DNA from 2 places in the Pandoraea oxalativorans genome. Region 2 is predicted to be linked to the other one. Evidence: predicted binding sites of a transcription regulator. Region 2 holds the regulator's gene; the other holds the start of a gene.
What was found. Region 2 encodes FliA, which starts transcription of late flagellar genes. Its sites were predicted from a motif close to CTAAAGTTTNNNNNNNNNNNGCCGNTA; they were not measured.

Region 1: a site for FliA is predicted at 4,085-4,111, ahead of MB84_RS07630 (FlxA-like family protein). Genes of this name have one in related genera too.

What each region holds. Positions count from the first base shown of each region.
Region 1 covers NZ_CP011253.3:1,686,067-1,695,310, reverse strand. Annotated here, with positions in the region: gene MB84_RS07645 (PqiC family protein) at 1-274, shown strand, start outside; gene MB84_RS07640 (ABC transporter substrate-binding protein) at 488-1,801, shown strand; gene mdtD (multidrug transporter subunit MdtD) at 1,845-3,290, opposite strand; gene MB84_RS07630 (FlxA-like family protein) at 3,469-4,023, opposite strand; gene MB84_RS07625 (sulfite exporter TauE/SafE family protein) at 4,152-4,982, opposite strand; gene MB84_RS07620 (IS110 family transposase) at 5,214-6,197, shown strand; gene MB84_RS07615 (aminotransferase-like domain-containing protein) at 6,323-7,666, shown strand; gene MB84_RS07610 (glycoside hydrolase family 15 protein) at 7,671-9,244, opposite strand, start outside.
Region 2 covers NZ_CP011253.3:5,493,140-5,502,383, reverse strand. Annotated here, with positions in the region: gene flhB (flagellar biosynthesis protein FlhB) at 1-1,071, shown strand, start outside; gene flhA (flagellar biosynthesis protein FlhA) at 1,075-3,180, shown strand; partial or broken gene flhF (flagellar biosynthesis GTPase FlhF) at 3,240-4,442, shown strand; gene MB84_RS24315 (MinD/ParA family ATP-binding protein) at 4,435-5,319, shown strand; gene MB84_RS24310 (RNA polymerase sigma factor FliA) at 5,357-6,085, shown strand; gene MB84_RS24305 (hypothetical protein) at 6,246-6,467, opposite strand; one part of gene MB84_RS24290 (IS3 family transposase) at 8,509-9,244, opposite strand, start outside.

The DNA.
Region 1 (9,244 bases), 1.8 Mb from region 2:
CGCCGACGGGCTTGCGGTCTATCGCGTGTCGACGTCCGTCCAGCGATTCGAATCGACGCCGGGCGAACAAGCCGCGCTCACGGCTGTCTGGAGTGTTCGCAAGGTGCCGGGCGACATCGTGCTGACGTGTCGCTTCTCGGGGACGGAGCCCGCCGCGTCGGGCATTGCAGACGTTGTCGCGGCGCAGCGCAAGCTCGTCGACCGTCTGGCCGACGGCATCGGCAACGCCATCGCCACCAGCGCACAGGGCGCAACGCCCCGCTGCCAGAATTGATCGCGAGGCGAGACGGCGGATCCCTTATATACGCCGTCTCACCGCTTCGCGAAAGGTCTGGAAAATCCTGACGCGATTTACGCATGGATTCTCATCATTACGGATTGCGCAATCGATTACGTGATGTTTAAGATGTTCGAGACTCGCCGCACACGTCCTCCGGCAGAGATGGGCGGTGGCGGGTCGTCATAACTCGAACATTGGAGACAAGCCATGTCCAGCTTTACCGGCCTCCGCGGCCTCAGCCGCCTCAGCGGCCTCAGCGGCATCAGTGGGCTCAGCGGTCGTTTGCGCCGCACGATCGCCGTCGCCGCGTCGTTTGCCGTTGCATCCCTTGGCCCCCTCATTGCCCTTCCCTCCCCGGCGCAGGCCGCCGCGGTCTCCGACGGTGTCGTGAAGGTTGGTGTGCTCACCGACCTCTCGGGCGTGTCGAGCGACAACGCGGGCAAGGGCAGCGTACTCGCCGCCACCATGGCCATCGACGATTTCTCGCGCGATCGTAAAGTGCTCGGCGCGCCCATCGAACTGGTGTCCGCCGACTCGCAGGGCAAGACCGACACCGGTGCGACCATCGCGCGCGAGTGGTACGACCGGGGCAAGGTCGACATGATCACCGACCTCACGTTCTCGAACGTCGCGCTGGCCGTCGACCGGATTGCCGACGAAAAGAAGAAGATCGCGCTCGTGACCGGCGCGGGGTCGTCCGCCATCAGCAACGAGCAATGCACGGCACACAGCGTGCAGTGGATGTACGACACGTACGCGCTGGCGAACTCGACCTCGCAAGCCTTGCTGCGTCGCGGTCTGAAGTCGTGGTACTTCATCACCGCCGACTACGCGTTCGGGCAGGCGCTGGAGAAAGATGCGAGCGAGATCCTGACGCGTCAGGGCGGCAAGGTCGTCGGCTCGGTGAAGCACCCGGTGAACTCGCCGGACCTGTCGTCCTATCTGCTGCGCGCTCAGACGTCCGGCGCACAGGTGATCGCGCTGGCCAACTCCGGCACCGACACGCTCAACACCGTCAAGCAGGCCTCGCAGTTCAACATCATTCAGGGCGGCAAGCAGGTATTTACGCCGCTGCTCTCGCTCATCACCGAAATCCACGGCATGGGCCTGAAGAACGCGCAGGGCATGATCCTCACGAACGGCTTCTATTGGGACCAGGACGATCGCTCGCGCGCCTTCGCGCAACGCTTCTACGCGCAGCACAAGAAGATGCCGACGATGATGCAGGCCGCCGTGTATTCGGCCGTGCTCAACTATCTGAAGGCAGTTCAGGCGGCGGGCACCGACGAAGCGGACGCCGTGATGGCCAGGCTCAAGTCGATGAAGATCGACGACCCGGTGATTCGCAACGGCCAGATCCGGGCGGACGGCAAGCTCGTGCACGACATGCTGCTGGTGCAGGTGAAGACGCCCGCCGAATCGAAGTCGGAATGGGATCTGTACAAGATTCTGGAGACGATTCCGGCCGACAAGGCATTCGCCCCGCTGGCCGATTCGAAGTGTGCGCTGGTGAAGAAGTAAGGGGCGACCGAGCGTCAGCCAACGGGATGTGGCGGCTCGACGCTCAGCGCTTGAGATCGGTGGCAGACGCGGTCTGCGTCTGACCACCGTCGTGCGACGGTCCCGCCGCCGGGTCTTCCACGCGACGGAACACAAGCGCCGAGGCCAGCGTAATCAGCCCGACGCACACGAACGTCATGCGAAAGCCTGCGACGGTGCCGCCTACGCCAAGCTCGCCTGCCTTTCCCGCCAGATGACCGAACAGCGCCAGCAACTGGCCCCCGATGGTCACACCCAGCCCGAGGGCGAGCATCTGGGCCATCGAAAACAGCCCGTTGCCCGCACTCGCGCGACGCGTGCCGAGATCCTTCAGCGTCACACTGTTCATGGCCGCGAACTGCATCGAGTTGGCCCCGCCGAACACCGCCAGCTGCACGAGCCCCAGCCAGATCGGCCAGCCCGGCCCGAACAGTGCGAAACTCGCAATCGAGCCGCCGACGACCGCCGTATTCACCATCAGAAATCGCGTATAGCCGAAGCGCACCACGAGCGGCGTGACCATGCGCTTGACGACGATGCCCGCGAGGGCCACCGGCAACATCATCAACCCTGATGCGAGCGGGCTATACCCCATCGCCACCTGAAGCAGCAGCGGCAACAGAAACGGCACGGCACTGCTGCCGATGCGCGCGACGAGATTGCCCAGCAAACCGAGAGTGAAGCTGCGCGTCTCGAACAATTCCAGCGGGAACAACGGCGCGGCGCGACGGCGGGCGTATGGCCAGTAGCCGAGTGTCGTCGCCACACAAAGCAGCGCGAGGACGGCAGACGGCGCCCATCCGGCCTCCGGGAACGGATGATCCAACGCGAGCGTGAACGACACCATCGCCAACGACAGCAAGGCGAACCCACCCCAGTCGAAACCGGTATCGATGACTTCGTCCTTCGCGGGACGCGGCAGGTAATGACGCACGGCGAGACTGCCGATCAGGCCGATGGGCACATTGATGAGGAAGATCCAGTGCCACGACGCCACCTGCACCAGCCAGCCGCCCAGCACCGGGCCGATCATCGGGCCGACTTGCCCCGCAATCGAGACGAAGGCGAGCGCCGCCAGATACTCACCGGCCGGGAAGGTCCGCAGCACGGCAAGACGTCCGATGGGCAACAACATCGAACCGCCCGCGCCTTGCAGCACGCGTGCGGCGACGAGTTGCGGCAGGGTATGCGCCATCGCACAGACAATCGAGCCGAGCACGAACAGCAGGATCGCCACGAAGTACACGCGTCGCGTGCCGAAGCGGTCGGCCAGCCATCCGGACGCGGGCGTGAGCATGGCCATCGTGAGCGAGTAGGAGACGACCACCGGCTGCATGCGTAGCGGGTTCTCGCCAAGACTCGCGGCCATGGCGGGCAGCGCCGTATTGACGATGGTCGTATCGAGCGCCTGCATGAAAAAACCCGCCGCGACGATCCATAGCAGGGCGGTGAGCGTCTTGTCTTGCTTCATGCGGCACGGGGACGAGACACGGCCGTCAGCCGGGGCTCGGAGAAGAATTAAGCGAAAGCGGAGTTTTAGCGCGCTTCACAGGTGCGCATCGTTGCATGTTTTGCAGCAATCGATCCGTCCGGCGCATCACTGCGATGTGAAAGATGCGCAGAGATACGCCGGCCGAAAACGGCGGTCGTCAGGCGGTCGTGTCGACGTTGTTGCCGGTGGCCTTCGTCGGGGCCATGAGCGCGAGAATCTGCGCCTGAATCGACATGGCCTGAGCGGAGAGCGCGTTTGTCTGCTGGAGCTTGTCCTCGGGCGGCAGACGGTCGTTGGCGCGCACCGCGTCCAACTGCTTCATCACCTTCGCCAGCATTTCCTTGAGCTTGCGGATGGTCTGCGACTTGATGTCGTCGCCTGCGCCGGCGTCCGTCGCGGCCTGCGCCTGCCCCTGCTGCTTGGCGGTTTCGTTCATCGAGCGCAGATCCACCAGCGTTTTGTCGCCCAGCCGGCTCACGCCGTTGTTCTCGGCAGCATCGGTGGTCGTGGCGTCCGTGTTGGCGGCCGCCGGTTTGGCCGTGTCGTCGGCACCGGTCGACTTCGTCGGAGCCGCCTGATTGACGGTGCCCGTAGCGGCTGCCGTCCTGGTCGCCGCCTGCGCCTTATCCGCCTGCTGTTGCTGGATATGCGACTGCCAGATCTCGAGCATGCTGGAAGTCGCGTTGCCCTTGGTCGGAATAATGATCGTCATGGAGCGAGGGGGTCTCCGAGGAATGGGGGAATGAATGAGAGAAAGTAAGGATCCGAAAGTATTACGGCATATTTCGCGAAATCCTTTAACGCCCCACGTTCCCCTGCCCCGCACCGCCGCAATGAGATTCAGACGAGATAGCCGGAGATGCCGTCCCACAACAGCTCGATCGCCGTGACGACCAGCAGTCCGTAGCAAGCCCGGTAAATCTGGCGTTGATCGAGACGCGCGTGCAGTCGCCAGCCCGAGAGCACGCCCGCAGGGATGGCGAAAAGGCAGATCCCCATGAGCACCCAGACCGACCCCGTCGGGCGAACCAGCAAGAGCCACGGCACCGCTTTCGCCGCATTACCGACGGTGAAAAACAGGCTGGTAGTGCCCGCGTACACCTCCTTGCTCAGGCCCAGCGGCAGCAGATACATCGCCAGCGGCGGGCCGCCGGAGTGCGCGACCATCGTCGTCACCCCAGACGCCACACCCGCCGTAATGGCCTTCGGTGTCGAGCGTTCGCGCACGCCTTGCTTCGCGCCCGAGATCAGCCACAAGCCCACGAACGCCAATGTGATCAGCGCCATCACGATGGAGATGGCGCGGTGGTCGAGCACGCGAAATAGCAAGTACCCCATCGCGATCCCTGCGAGTAATCCGGGCACCAACCGCGCAAGGTCGGGACGCGACCACGTAGACGGTTTCCAATAGCGCAGCGCGAACAGATCCATCGCGATGAACAACGGCGCGAGCAGGCCACCCGCGCTCACCGGGTCCATGACGAACGACAGCAGTGGAATGCCGACGATGGAGAAGCCGCCCCCGAAGGCGCCCTTCATGAACGAAATCAGGAACACGGCGGCGAACGCCACGACGATGGACGCGAGCGTCAATTCAGAGACGTACGAAGGCAGCGCCATCATGCCCTCCCCGGGGACATCGACAACGATACGCTGAGTACGGAAAACCACGACAGTGCCAACACGGAGCCTTGTATCTTCGTCTTCGTGATGGTTAGCTACCGTCACATGAGGTGAAGTGAGCATGTTTGGAGCCTGAAGGCTTGGACCTTGCTGTGGAGATAATGCCCTTCGCCTCGCCCTCACCAGCACAGACACTGAACGGTAGCCAAGGGCGTGGACCCTGTATGTACAAGGCAAGTGGGTGAGTTGGTATTGATTCCTCGATTAAGGATCAAATTGATGTTCTACCTCGGTATTGATGTTGCCAAAGCCAAGCTGGATTGCTGCCTGCTGGACATGACAAACGGCAAGCGTAGTACGAAGGTTGTTGCCAATAGCCGCGCCGGCCTAACCGATCTGTTGGGCTGGTTGGGCAAGAGACACACCGAGCCGAGCCACGTACATGTCGCGCTCGAAGGTACCGGCGTCTATCACGAGATGGCCGCGTGTGGCCTGCACGATGCCGGGCTCTCCGTGTCTGTCGTTAATCCTGCGCAGGTGCGTGCTTTTGCGACGGGAATGGGCGTGCGCACGAAGAACGACATGGTAGACAGCCACGTGTTAGCGCGCTTTGCGATGCACGCACAGCCAATGCGCTGGAGTCCTCCAGCGCCCGAGGCTCGCATACTTCAAGCACTGATGGCGCGCCGTGAAGCGCTTGCACAAGATCTTCAGCGTGAGCGCAACCGGCATGAGAAAGCGGAAATCACGGCTCCAACGGCGCTAGTCCTGCATTCGATTCTCGAGACGATCGAGTTTTTGGAGCGCCATTTAGCCAGCCTGCAACGCGAGATCGATGATCACATTGCTGCCCATCCGGGCCTTAAAGCAAACTTGATGCTGCTGCAAAGTATCCCGGCAGTTGGCCCTCAGGTAGGCCGCACGCTGCTTGCCATCATGCACGCGCGCCACTTCGATTCTGCAGAACAACTTGCGGCGTATCTCGGCCTGGTGCCGGTGCAGAGGCAGTCGGGATCGTCGATCCAGGGCCCTTCACGTTTATCGAAGGCCGGGCCGCCCAAGGTACGGGCAACTCTCTACATGGCGGCCGTCGTCGCTAAACGCTATAACCCCCACATCAAGGCATTGTGTGAACGCTTGGCAGCGCGTGGCAAATCCACCATGTCTATACTCGGCGCTGCAATGCGTAAGCTTGTGCATCTGTGTTTCGGCGTTCTGAAGACACGACAGCCTTATCGGGCGAACTACGTCGCAATCGCTTGACGGGCAAGACGGTATCTCCAGAGCAATGAAACCTGCGGCGTGAAAGTCATCGCCAAGATCAGGTGCAATCAGAATGCTCCGATGTTAAATTCGGTGCAATTGAAACATTGCTCTCGGTGCAATATATGACGAAGGCCGACTATCTGACGCTTGCCGACCGGATTGCAGCAGACATTGCGCAGGGCGCGCTCGGGCCCGGCGACCGGCTCCCGCCTCAGCGCGACTTTGCCGATCGGCACGGCATTGCAGCCTCGACGGCAAGCCGCGTCTACGCCGAATTACTCCGGCGCGGGCTGGTCGTCGGTGAGGTCGGCCGGGGAACGTTTGTGTCGGGAGAAGCGAAGCGCGGCGTCGCGGCACCGGGCGAACCGCGGGGTGTTCGCATCGATCTCGAATTCAATTTTCCGATCCTCCCGGAACAATCAGCGCTGATCGCGAAGAGTCTTGCGGGGCTGGAACGGCCGATGGATCTCGAACTGGCGCTGCGTCCGGCGGCCAGTGGCGGCACGGTCGCCGTACGCAACACGGCGGCGGCATTTCTCGCCGCAGGACCGTGGACGCCGTCTCCGGATCAACTCGTCTTCACTGGTGCAGGACGGCAAAGCATCGCCGCAGCACTGGCCGCCGTCGTGCCGCCGGGCGGGCGCTGCGGCGTCGAGATGCTGACCTACCCGTTTATCAAAGGGATTGCGGCGCGACTCGGTATCGCATTGGTGCCGCTGGCGATGGATGAGTCCGGCGTGCGACCCGAGGCGATTGAGCGCGCTCATCGGGACGGCAATCTCTCGACCGTTTACCTTCAGCCATCGATTCAAAGTCCGCTCGGGATGACAATGCCCCCGGTACGGCGTGCCGAGCTACTGCGCATCGTCGAGAAGCTGAACATCACGGTGATCGAAGACAACGTCTACGGTTTTCTCGACGACGCAACGCCGCTCGCGGCCGATGCGCCCGACCATTGCCTGGTGGTCGACAGTCTGTCCAAGAAGGTCGCGCCGGGACTGAATCTGGGATTTCTCGTGACGCCGCCGAGGCTGCGGGACAGCGTGATGGCCGCCGTGCGCTCAGGGGGATGGACAGCATCGGGCTATGCCTTCGCCGCCGCGCAACGCATGATGAGCGACGGCACCGTCGATACGCTCGTGCAGCTCAAACGCAGCGACGCACGCGCGCGTCAGCAAGTCGCTGCGACTTGCCTCGCGGGATTCGACGTGCGCACCAGCAGCAAGAGCTACCACCTCTGGCTGACGCTGCCCGCGCATTGGCGCTCGCAGGCGCTGGTGGCCGCGGCCGCCCGACATGACATCGGGCTGACGCCGTCGACCACGTTTGCCATTTCAAACGGTCATGCGCCGAACGCCGTGCGCCTGGCGCTGGCCGGACCGTCCATCGAGTTGCTCGATACAGGATTGCGCACGCTCGCCGACATTCTGAACGCGAAGGAAGACGATTTCGATCTGACCGAATAAGACGTCAGACTCTGACTGCCTTATCCGCGCGATAGCCCACATGCTCGTAGCGCGCTTCGTCGTCCGTCTGACGCGCACCGGCGTCGTCGTCGGCCCGGTCCTCGTCGGCGAGGGCGTCCAGACGAATCGCCGCATGCACCAGTGCAATGTGCGAGAACGCCTGCGGGAAGTTGCCGACCTGACGCCCATGCGCGGTGTCGTATTCCTCGGCGAGCAACCCGACGTCGTTGCGCAACGACAGCAACCGCTCGAACAACGCCCGGGCATCGCGCTGACGGCCGATCATTACAAGGCAATCGACCATCCAGAAGCTGCATGCGAGGAACGCGCCCTCGCCCGCCGGCAACCCGTCGTCGACGCGGCTCGTGCGGTAACGCTCCACCAGCCCGTCGCGCATGAGTTCGCGCTCGACCGCCTCGACGGTACCGACCACGCGCGGATCGTCCGGGGGCAAGAACCCCACGAGCGGGATCATCAACGCGCTCGCATCCATCTCCGACGAACCGTACGCCTGCATAAACGCGTTGCGCTCCTTGTCGAAACCGTTGGCGCAGACGTCGGCGTGAATCTCCTTGCACAGCCGACGCCAGTGATCCACCGGCCCCGGCAAACCGAAACGCTCGGCCGACTTGATCGCGCGATCGAATGCGACCCACGCCATTACCTTCGAATACGTGAAGTGCTGTCGCCCACCACGCACTTCCCAAATACCCTCGTCCGGCTCGCGCCACACGGTTTCGAGATGCGCGACGAGCTTCGTCTGCACCTCCCAGGTGGCGTCGACCGGCGGCAATCCGCCGAGACGGGACTGATGCAGCGCGTCCATCACCTCACCGTAGACATCCAACTGCAACTGGCCCACCGCACCGTTGCCGACCCGCACCGGCTTCGCGCCTTCGTAGCCCGGTAACCAGCCGACTTCCCATTCGGGCAGACGCCGCTCGCCGGACAGGCCATACATGATCTGCACCTGCGACGGCGCGCCCGCCACCGCACGCACGAGCCAGTGACTCCAGTCGTTCGCTTCGGTGTAATAGCCGCCGAGCATGAGCGCCTGCAACGTCAGCGTGGCGTCTCGCAACCAGCAATAGCGATAGTCCCAGTTACGCTCGCCGCCCAATTGTTCCGGCAGCGATGTCGTGGGTGCCGCGACCACGCCGCCCGTCGGCACGAACGTGAGCGCTTTGAGCACGATGAGGGAGCGACGAATCGCCGACGACCATCGTCCGTCAAGCTGACAGCGATTGGCCCAGGTGCGCCAGTAGCGCTCGGTATCGGCCAATGCGGCGAGCGGATCGATCTCGCGGGGATCGGCGTGATGCGACGGCACACGCGAGAGCACGAACGGCACCGTCTCGCCCGCCGTCACCTCGAAGCGCGCGCGCAGGCTGCCCGGCACATCCTGAATCTCGACGGGCGTGCGCATCACGACCTTGTCCGGCCCGGCGATGAGGCGCATACCAGGTCCGGTCGGGTCGTCGGCATCGAGCGGACGCGACCACGGCACCGATGCGCCGTAATCGAAGCGCAGGACCAGTTCCATCGACATCGTCACGGTGCCATGCACGCCTTTCACCA
Region 2 (9,244 bases):
GCGCGTTCGCGCGAGCTTTCGACGTTCGCCCTGCTGGCCGCCGGTGTCGCGGGGATGTGGATGACGGCCGACCGCATTTCGCAGGGATTCGCCCAGTTGATGCGCCACGGCATGCAATTCGAGCCGGGCACGGCGATGGACACGCGCCGCATGCTCTCGTACGCTGCGCACTCGGGCGCGGACGCACTCATGGTCATCGCGCCGCTCTTCGTCGCCCTCGTGATCGCCGCGATCGTCGCACCGATGGCGCTGGGCGGCTGGCTCTTCACCACCAAATCGCTCGCCCCCAACTTCGGCCGCCTGAACCCGCTCAAGGGATTGGGCCGCATGTTCTCGACGCAAGGGCTGGTCGAACTGATCAAGGCCGTGGCCAAGACCGTGCTCGTGGGCGGTGTGGCTTACTGGGCCATCGCCCGCGACAAAGACGCCGTGATGGGTCTGATGACGCAGTCGCCGCGCGTGGCGCTGCCGCACGTAGGCGAGATGATCGTGGTGTGCTGCGCGTTTATCGTGGCGTCGCTGCTGCTGGTGGCGGCCATCGATATCCCGTTCCAGCTGTGGCAGCACTACAAGAAGCCGCGCATGACCAAAGAGGAAGTGCGTCAGGAAAACAAGGAAACCGAGGGCGATCCGCACGTCAAGGCGCAAATCCGTCAGTTGCAGCGTCAGGCCGCGCGCCGGCGCATGATGCAGGACGTGCCCAAGGCCGACGTGATCGTGACGAACCCGACGCACTTTGCCGTCGCCCTCGAATACAAGGACAACATGCGTGCGCCGCGTGTGCTCGCCAAGGGCACCGATCTGGTCGCGCAGCGTATCCGTGAGATCGGGGCGGAGCACCGCATCCCGATCCTCGAAGCCCCGCCGCTGGCCCGTGCGTTGCATCGTCACGTGGAAATCGGTCACGAAATCCCGGCCACGCTGTACACGGCCGTGGCCGAAGTGCTGGCGTGGGTCTTCCAGCTTCGCCGCTGGCGCACCGAGGGGGGCATCGAGCCGCTGACCCCGTCGGATCTGCCCGTGCCGACCGAGCTCGACGCGCCCCGGCGCCTCGGGTCGAAACGAGTGTAACGAATGAACCTCAACCCTCGCGCGAACCAGCTATTGCGTGCGTCGCAACTGCTCCTCGGCGGCAACTTGAAGTCGCTCGCCGCGCCGGTGCTGATCATCATGATTCTGGGCATGATGATCCTCCCGCTGCCGCCGTTCATCCTGGATCTGTTGTTCACGTTCAACATCGCCCTCGCGGTGATGGTGCTGCTGGTGTCCATGTACACGCAGAAACCGCTCGACTTCGCGGCGTTCCCGAGCGTGCTGCTGTTCTCCACACTGCTGCGTCTGTCGCTGAACGTGGCGTCCACGCGCGTGGTGCTGCTCGAAGGCCACACCGGCCCGGACGCCGCCGGTAAGGTGATCGAGGCGTTCGGTCACTTCCTGGTGGGCGGCAACTACGCCGTCGGTATCGTGGTGTTCGTCATCCTCGTGGTCATCAACTTCATGGTGATCACGAAGGGCGCGGGGCGTATCGCCGAAGTGGGCGCACGTTTTACCCTCGACGCCATGCCCGGCAAGCAGATGGCCATCGACGCCGACCTGAACGCCGGTCTGATCGGGGAAGAGGAAGCGCGCAACCGTCGTAAGGTGATTGCGCAGGAAGCCGACTTCTACGGCTCGATGGACGGTGCGTCCAAGTTCGTGCGCGGCGACGCGGTCGCCGGTCTGTTGATCATGCTGATCAACATCATCGGCGGGCTGATCGTCGGCGTGGTCCAGCACAATCTGGATCTCGCGACCGCCGCCAAGAATTACACGCTGCTGACCATCGGTGACGGTCTCGTTGCGCAGATCCCGGCGCTGGTGATCTCGACGGCGGCCGGTGTGGTGGTGTCGCGTGTGGCGACCGACGAAGATGTCGGCCAGCAGGTTGTCTCGCAACTCTTCAACAACCCGCAGGTGCTGGGCATCACGGCTGCGATTCTCGGCTTGATGGGCCTGATCCCGGGCATGCCGCACTTTGCCTTCCTGCTGCTCGCGCTCGGTCTGGGCGCACTGGCCCGCTGGCAGTTCCGCAAGGCGGCTGCCGCCAAGGTGCAGGCAACGCGCCCGACGCCGGTCGCGGCGACCGCAGCGCCCGAAGTGGCCGAAGCGTCGTGGGACGACGTGGCGCTGGTCGACCCGCTGGGGCTGGAAGTCGGCTATCGCCTGATCCCGCTCGTCGACCGTAATCAGGATGGCGAACTGCTCAAGCGCATCAAGGGCATCCGCAAGAAGTTCGCGCAGGAGATCGGCTTCCTCGCGCCGGTGGTGCACATCCGGGACAACCTGGAACTGCGTCCGAACCAGTACCGCATCACGCTCAAGGGCGTGATCATCGGCGAAGGCGAAGCGTACCCGGGCCAACTGCTTGCCATCGACCCGGGGCAGGTCAGTGCGCCGCTGCAAGGCACGCCGACGCGCGATCCGGCCTTCGGTCTGCCCGCTACGTGGATCGATGTCGGCCAGCGCGATCAGGCGCAGGCGTACGGCTACACCGTGGTCGATGCCGGTACGGTGGTGGCGACTCACCTGAATCACCTGATCAACGCGCATGCCCACGAATTGCTGGGACGTCAGGAAGTGCAGCAGCTCATCGAGCGCATCGGCAAGGACGCGCCGAAGCTCATCGAAGACCTGGTGCCCAAGACCGTCGCGCTCACCACGCTGCAGAAGGTGCTGCAGAATCTGCTCGAAGAGCAGGTGCCGATTCGCGACATGCGCACCATCATCGACACCATCGCCGAGCATGGCGCACGCGTGCAGGATCCGTACGACCTCACGGCGCTGGTGCGACTGTCGCTGGGCCGCGCGATCACGCAGAGCGTGTTCCCGGGCAGTGGCGATCTCGAAGTCGTGGGGCTCGACGCCAATCTCGAACGAATTCTCACGCAGGCGTTGTCGGCCGGCGGCGGCACCGGTCTGGAGCCGGGCCTTGCCGATACGTTGTTGCGTGAAACCCAGGCAGCCGTGACGCGTCAGGAGCGTCAGGGCCTGCCGTCGGTATTGCTGGTTCAACATCCGCTGCGTTCGCTGCTCTCGCGCTTCCTGCGCCGCAGCCTGCCGCAGCTCAAGGTTTTGTCGTATGCGGAAGTGCCAGACACCCGTAACGTGAAAATGACGGCACTCATCGGAGGTCAAGCGTGAAGATTCGGAAATTCTTTGCGGGCACGTGCCGCGACGCACTGCGCCAGATTCGCGAGGAAATCGGACCCGACGCGGTCGTATTGTCCAATCGCTCGGTCGCCAACGGCGTCGAGATCGTGGCGTTGGCGGAAGAGGATCTGGACGCGCTCGCCGGGGGCGACATGCCGACGCATCGTCCGCGTCCCCGTCCTGCTGCGCCGGCCCCGGCGCCCGTGGCGAGTCCCGCCGCCGCCGCGAACGACATCGCCGCGACCAGCGCTTTCGCGCAGTCGATGATGGGCGAGTTGCAAAGCATGCGCGGGTTGCTCGAAGAGCAGGTCGCGGGTCTTGTGTGGAACGACAAGCAACGTCGTTCGCCGGCACAGGGCGAGATTTTGCGCACGTTGCTTGCGGCGGGCTTTTCGGCGCAGCTCGGCCGGGCGCTGCTGGAGCATCTGCCGGAAGGCAGCGACCGCGAGAGCGCTCTGGACTGGGTGAAGAACGCGCTCAAGCGCAATCTGCCCATCATGCCGAACGAAGACGAATTGATGGACCGCGGTGGCGTGTATGCACTCATGGGGCCGACCGGGGTGGGCAAGACCACGACCACGGCCAAGCTCGCGGCGCGTTGCGTAATGCGTCACGGTGCGGAGAAGCTCGCACTGCTCACGACCGACAGCTATCGTATCGGCGGCCATGAGCAGTTGCGCATCTACGGCAAGATTCTGGGCGTGACGGTGCATGCGGTGAAGGACGCGACGGATCTGCGTCTGGCCCTGACCGAACTGCGCAACAAGCATATGGTGCTGATCGACACGGTCGGCATGAGCCAGCGCGACCGCACGGTGCCTGAGCAGGTGGCGATGCTGTGCGGGGCGGAGACGCCGGTGCAGCGTCTGCTGTTGCTCAACGCCACGAGCCACGGCGACACGCTCAACGAGGTGGTGCACGCTTATCGCAGCGCAAGCGCCGAGGGCGGTGGCGACCTGGCCGGGTGTATTCTGACGAAACTCGACGAGACGACCAACCTGGGTTCGGTGCTCGATACGGTGATTCGTCACCGTCTGCCGGTGCATTACGTCTCGACGGGGCAGCGCGTACCGGAGAACCTGCACGTGGCGGACCGACAGTTCCTGATCGACACGGCATTGACTGCGCCGGTGACGGGTTCGCCGTTCGTGCCGTCCGAGGAAGATTTGCCGGCCGTGGTGCGCGGGGTCGATCCCAACTACAGCGGGCTGTTCGCGCCCGCACAACCTTCAGGCGAGGCCTGCTTTGGTTAAACTCGTACTCGATCAAGCTGAGGGGCTGCGCCGACTGGTGGCGCGCCATACCACGCGCATCGTCGCGGTGGTAGGAAGTGCGCCTGAAGCCGGTCAGACGAGCGTTGCCCTGAATCTGGCCAGTGCACTGGCTCATCACGGTCAGGATGTCGTACTGGCCGACGAGAGCGGCCATGCAGCACCGGCGCTCGGTCTGCCGTTGCGTGGCGACATCCACGATGTGCTGGCGGGGCGCATTTCGTCCGAAGCGGTGCGTGTTCAGACGCGCGACAACGTGGTGCTGGTGCCGGTGGCACATCGTCATCCCGAGCGCATCGATCCGCAGCGTGCATTGCCGGTGCTGACCGTTGGCGAGCCGGACGTCGTGATCGTCGACTGCACGCACGCCGGTGGCGTGCTGAGCCCGTTGGCGGCGCATGCGCACGACGTACTGGTGGTGCTCGGTTGTGAACCGGCGTCGATCACGGGCGCGTACTCGTGGATCAAGCAGGCGCATTACGAATATGCACTGGCGCAGTTCCGGGTGTTGGTGAACCGGGCGGAGGATATGGAGGCACGCGTCGTGTGCCGCAACCTGGCCACGACGGCGAGTCGTTATCTGGCGGTGTCGCTGGAGCTGGCCGGGCATGTGCCGTCGGACCGTCAGGTCGTGCGGGCGCGGCATCTGACGCGTACCGTGGTCGATGCCTTTCCGATGGCGCCGGCGGCGGTGGCTTATCGTCAGTTGGCGGCGCAGGTGATGCATTGGCCGTTGGCCATTCGGGACACGGGACCGGCGGCGTTGGGTGCCGGGATCGGTCAGGTGGGCGATTGCGGCGGCGATCGCGGTGTCGAGATGACGCATGGCGTGGGCGCGGTGAGCGCGCACACGGCCTGAGCGTCACGGCACGCGTCGAGAGGAAGCGGAGGGAAACATGTATACCGCGCGCGGGAAGGTCGACACGAACGACACGCTGACCCAATACGCGCCGTTGGTGCGCCGCCTGGCGCTGCAATTGATGGCGAAGCTGCCGGCGAGCGTGGAATTGGAGGATCTGATTCAGGCTGGCATGCTGGGGCTGCTCGATGCGGCGAACCGGTATCAGGAGACGCAGGGCGCCCAGTTCGAAACGTACGCGAGCCAGCGCATTCGCGGGGCGATGCTCGACGAGTTGCGCGAGCTGGACTGGGCGTCGCGCGGCATTCGCAAGACGGCGCGCGAGATCGAGAAAGCGGTGCAGCGACTGGAGCAGCGGCTGGGACGGGGTCCGTCGGAGAGCGAGATTGCGGGCGAGATGTCGATCGGGCTGACCGAGTATCAGCAGATGCTGCAGGATGTGCACGGCTGCCAGCTAATCTATTACGAAGATTTCGAGTCGGCGGACGAAGAGCCGTTCATCGACCGCATTTGCGCGGACCCGGGCGCGGATCCGTTGACGATGCTGCTCGACGAGGGTTTGCGCGGCGGCGTGGTGGATGCCATCGACCGTCTGCCGGATCGCGAGAAGTTGCTGATGAGCCTGTATTACGAGCAGGGCCTGAACCTGCGCGAAATCGGCGCTGTGCTCGAAGTCAGCGAGTCACGCGTTTGTCAGTTGCACAGCCAGGCGATCTCGCGCTTGCGCGCGACGCTGCGTGAGAAGGCCTGGACTTCGGCGAATTGAACCGAAAGACAACCTTGCTAAGGGTCTCTGGAACGCAAAGGCAGAGAGAACCCACACAAACGGAAGCTACCTATGGCGATGTGACGGGGCGCTGACAAGACAGCCGGAACATGCGGGGGGCCATGCCATTGGCAGAGTTGGATGAACTGCCGAGAGACGACTACGCGTCGAGGCAATCAGCCTTCAACTTGTGGCACTCGCAGACGAGTTCCACGGTCATTTCACCAAGCTCTTCGAAAATAGTGAGCAGGAAGCGGTGGGGTATTTCCTTGCCAGCATCGGTGGTCGTGCAGGTAGTAAGAGCCAAGATGCGCTCTGAAAGTGTGTTGAGTTTGTCGACGGAAGCGTGGACTAAGGAAGCTGCGGGAAGATGAAGCGTCATGCGGGGCACCTCTAACTAGCCAATCTGAGATTCCCGCCACCCGTTGCATTGCGCAAGGGGTGGGCGGGCACTGGACTAGGTTGACGAACCGCTGATGATTCGGATTAGGCGGCACACCCGAAGGTGTCCCAATCCAGGCCCGCCCATTGAAGCAAAGGCGTGGCACGGCGCACACGAAAGCCGCAAACGTCGCGGCTGTGTGCCCGAAAACATCGTTCGGGTCGTCAAACCCGGTCGCGTTTGGGGCGCGACGGGAACCAGATTACCGATCTAACTCCGAGGGCACCACGCATTTGGAGTCGCATTCTAGGTCACCCGCTGAGATTCAGAACATTCCGATGCTTCAATGGGGATTCTTCTCGTTCGAGGGCGGGGCAGCTAGTTGGTTGGTCCAGCGTCGGAGACGGCTTGCCGTTTCGACCGAGGGTTACGCTTGGTACGGGCTTTTGACGCCATGGACTCTGACGGCGGCATGAAGTGGAAATGGTGTAGACGAGCGTACGAGGGTGACTAGTCATCCGGCTCCGCTTAGATTCGCTCCACGACGAAGTCACTCGCGCCCCCTTCAAACCATCCTCGCATGCCGTTGCATATCGCTTCGGTGTACAGGTAGTCCTTCGTGTAGTCCGCGATAGGAAGACAAGCGTCGCCCGGAGCGATTATGAACGTCGGTGTGTTCGGACGTTGGAACATGGCTTCACGGTCCGCGTACGCGTGCATTTTCCTTTGCGCTGTCCATCGCACCTGCGGCGGCCGAGAAAAGGCGTGTAGGCACAACCCCACAATGGCCAGAATTGAAGTGGAAAACAGAATTTTCATGGTCTAGGGGCATCGAACGCTGGATATTCGCGCACGCTAATCGTTCCTTCTTCCGGCGACACGCGCAACGCGTAACCCAACGACTTTCGAAGTCGTTGTTATCGGTAGATGTACCAGGCGTGCGTTCTACTTGAGTCGTGTGCGGTGGGACCCTGCGAGTATGTTGTCCCATCAAGCGCGATAGCCGTGTCACCGAAGCCAGACGTGACGGAAGGCAGTCGCGAATCGCTGATTGGAGTTGTTCCACCACTCTGCGCCAACCTCAGCTCTCGCTATTCTCTATCTGCTCCAGCCGAATTTCCGGACTTCAGAGGAACTTCGTTTTCCAACAAATCGTGTATTAATGTCCATCCCGCCCCCTTTCCAACGCAAAAAACCGGCACAAAAACCATATATGGATCCTTTGCGTCATGGCGCTCCCAGTCAGACCCAGACAAGAATAGGCAGTCGTCGCCTTTTGTCAGCCGGAAAAGAACACGCCCTGGCAAGGACTCCCTGACCATGGCTCCAGAATGGATGTCGGTGGTTATGAGCGCTCGCCGCGTGGGAAACGCTCCGTCCCAGAGAGTCGGCTGATTCAGTTTCCAGGCCATGATGATTATTGTTACGCAAGTGGTGACCAGCATGAGCCGATACAACATGGTCATTGGATGGGAATGAATTTTGGATATTCGGTCCGCTTGTGCACTCGCTTGGAGCGCGATACTGCGAGCAAGACCTCTTTGGGACTTACAGTCGCGGTCGAGTCGAAAGTGAAGAATCGGGGATCATGTGCAAGTATGCCAACCATTTCCAGCACATCGGCCACATTGGTCGAACAACTGTCCGTAAACAAGTTGTATGGTCGAGTCGCATCGACTCGATGGTCCAACTCCGCTTTGACAATCGCCATCTCTCCCGGGGATAGCCGCAACGTTAATCCAACGACATCGCGATAGGTGCGATTTGACGCAAGGTACCGCTCTCGCGGCTCAATTGCGTACGTGTTTTGAGATCGAGAGTATGTATCGCCATTGATATCAATCGCCACATGCCCCCACTGCGACCCATAGCTCTTTAGACGTCCGTCAAAAATCAGGACCTCAATATATTGGGTGTCGATGATTATCTCTTTGACGCGGGAATCAGACTTCGGTGTCGTAGTTCGTGTAGCAACCTTCCGATATCGAGTGCCGTCCGGACCTACGTGAATGGAGTTGACCCTGTAAAACCGGACACACCATCACACTAAGGTTGCTGAATCCATCGAGCGCCGGAACTCGCGAGGCGAGCGGTATTTCAGCGCGCTATGGGGGTGCTTCTCGTTGTAATGCTCAAATGCAATGGCCAGATTGTGAGCAGCGGTTGCAGCATCCGGCTTCGGCATGAAGGCGACGTAGTCGCGCTTCATCGTTTTCACGAAGCTCTCGGCCATGCCGTTACTTTGCGGACTGCACACGGGCGTGGTCAATGGCTTTAGTCCGATGTTCATCGCAAACCGGCGCGTATCGTCAGCCGTATAGCCCGAACCATTGTCGCTCAGCCACTCGATTTCGGACGGCGTATGCACCTCGTTGCCGAACCGATTTTCCACTGCGGCCAGCATCACGTCGCGCACAATGTCGCCGCTGTGGCCTGCTGTCGTCGCCGCCCAGCTCATCGCTTCTCGGTCGCAGCAATCCAGCGCAAACGTCACACGCAGCGGCTCGCCGTTGTCGCAGCGGAACTCGAAGCCGTCCGAGCACCATCGCTGATTGCTGCGCGCGACGGCCACTTTGCCATCATGTCGACGGTGGGCTCGCGGCGCAATCGGTCGGCGCTGCGTCAGCAGCCCATGCGTTCGCATGATGCGATAAATGCGCTTGGCATTGAACGGCGCCAGTCCAACTGCAACGCGCTCGTTGCGCAACGTGCCCCAAACCCGCCGGTAGCCATAGCTGGGCAAATCGCCGACGACACGGCGGATTTCCTCGACTACA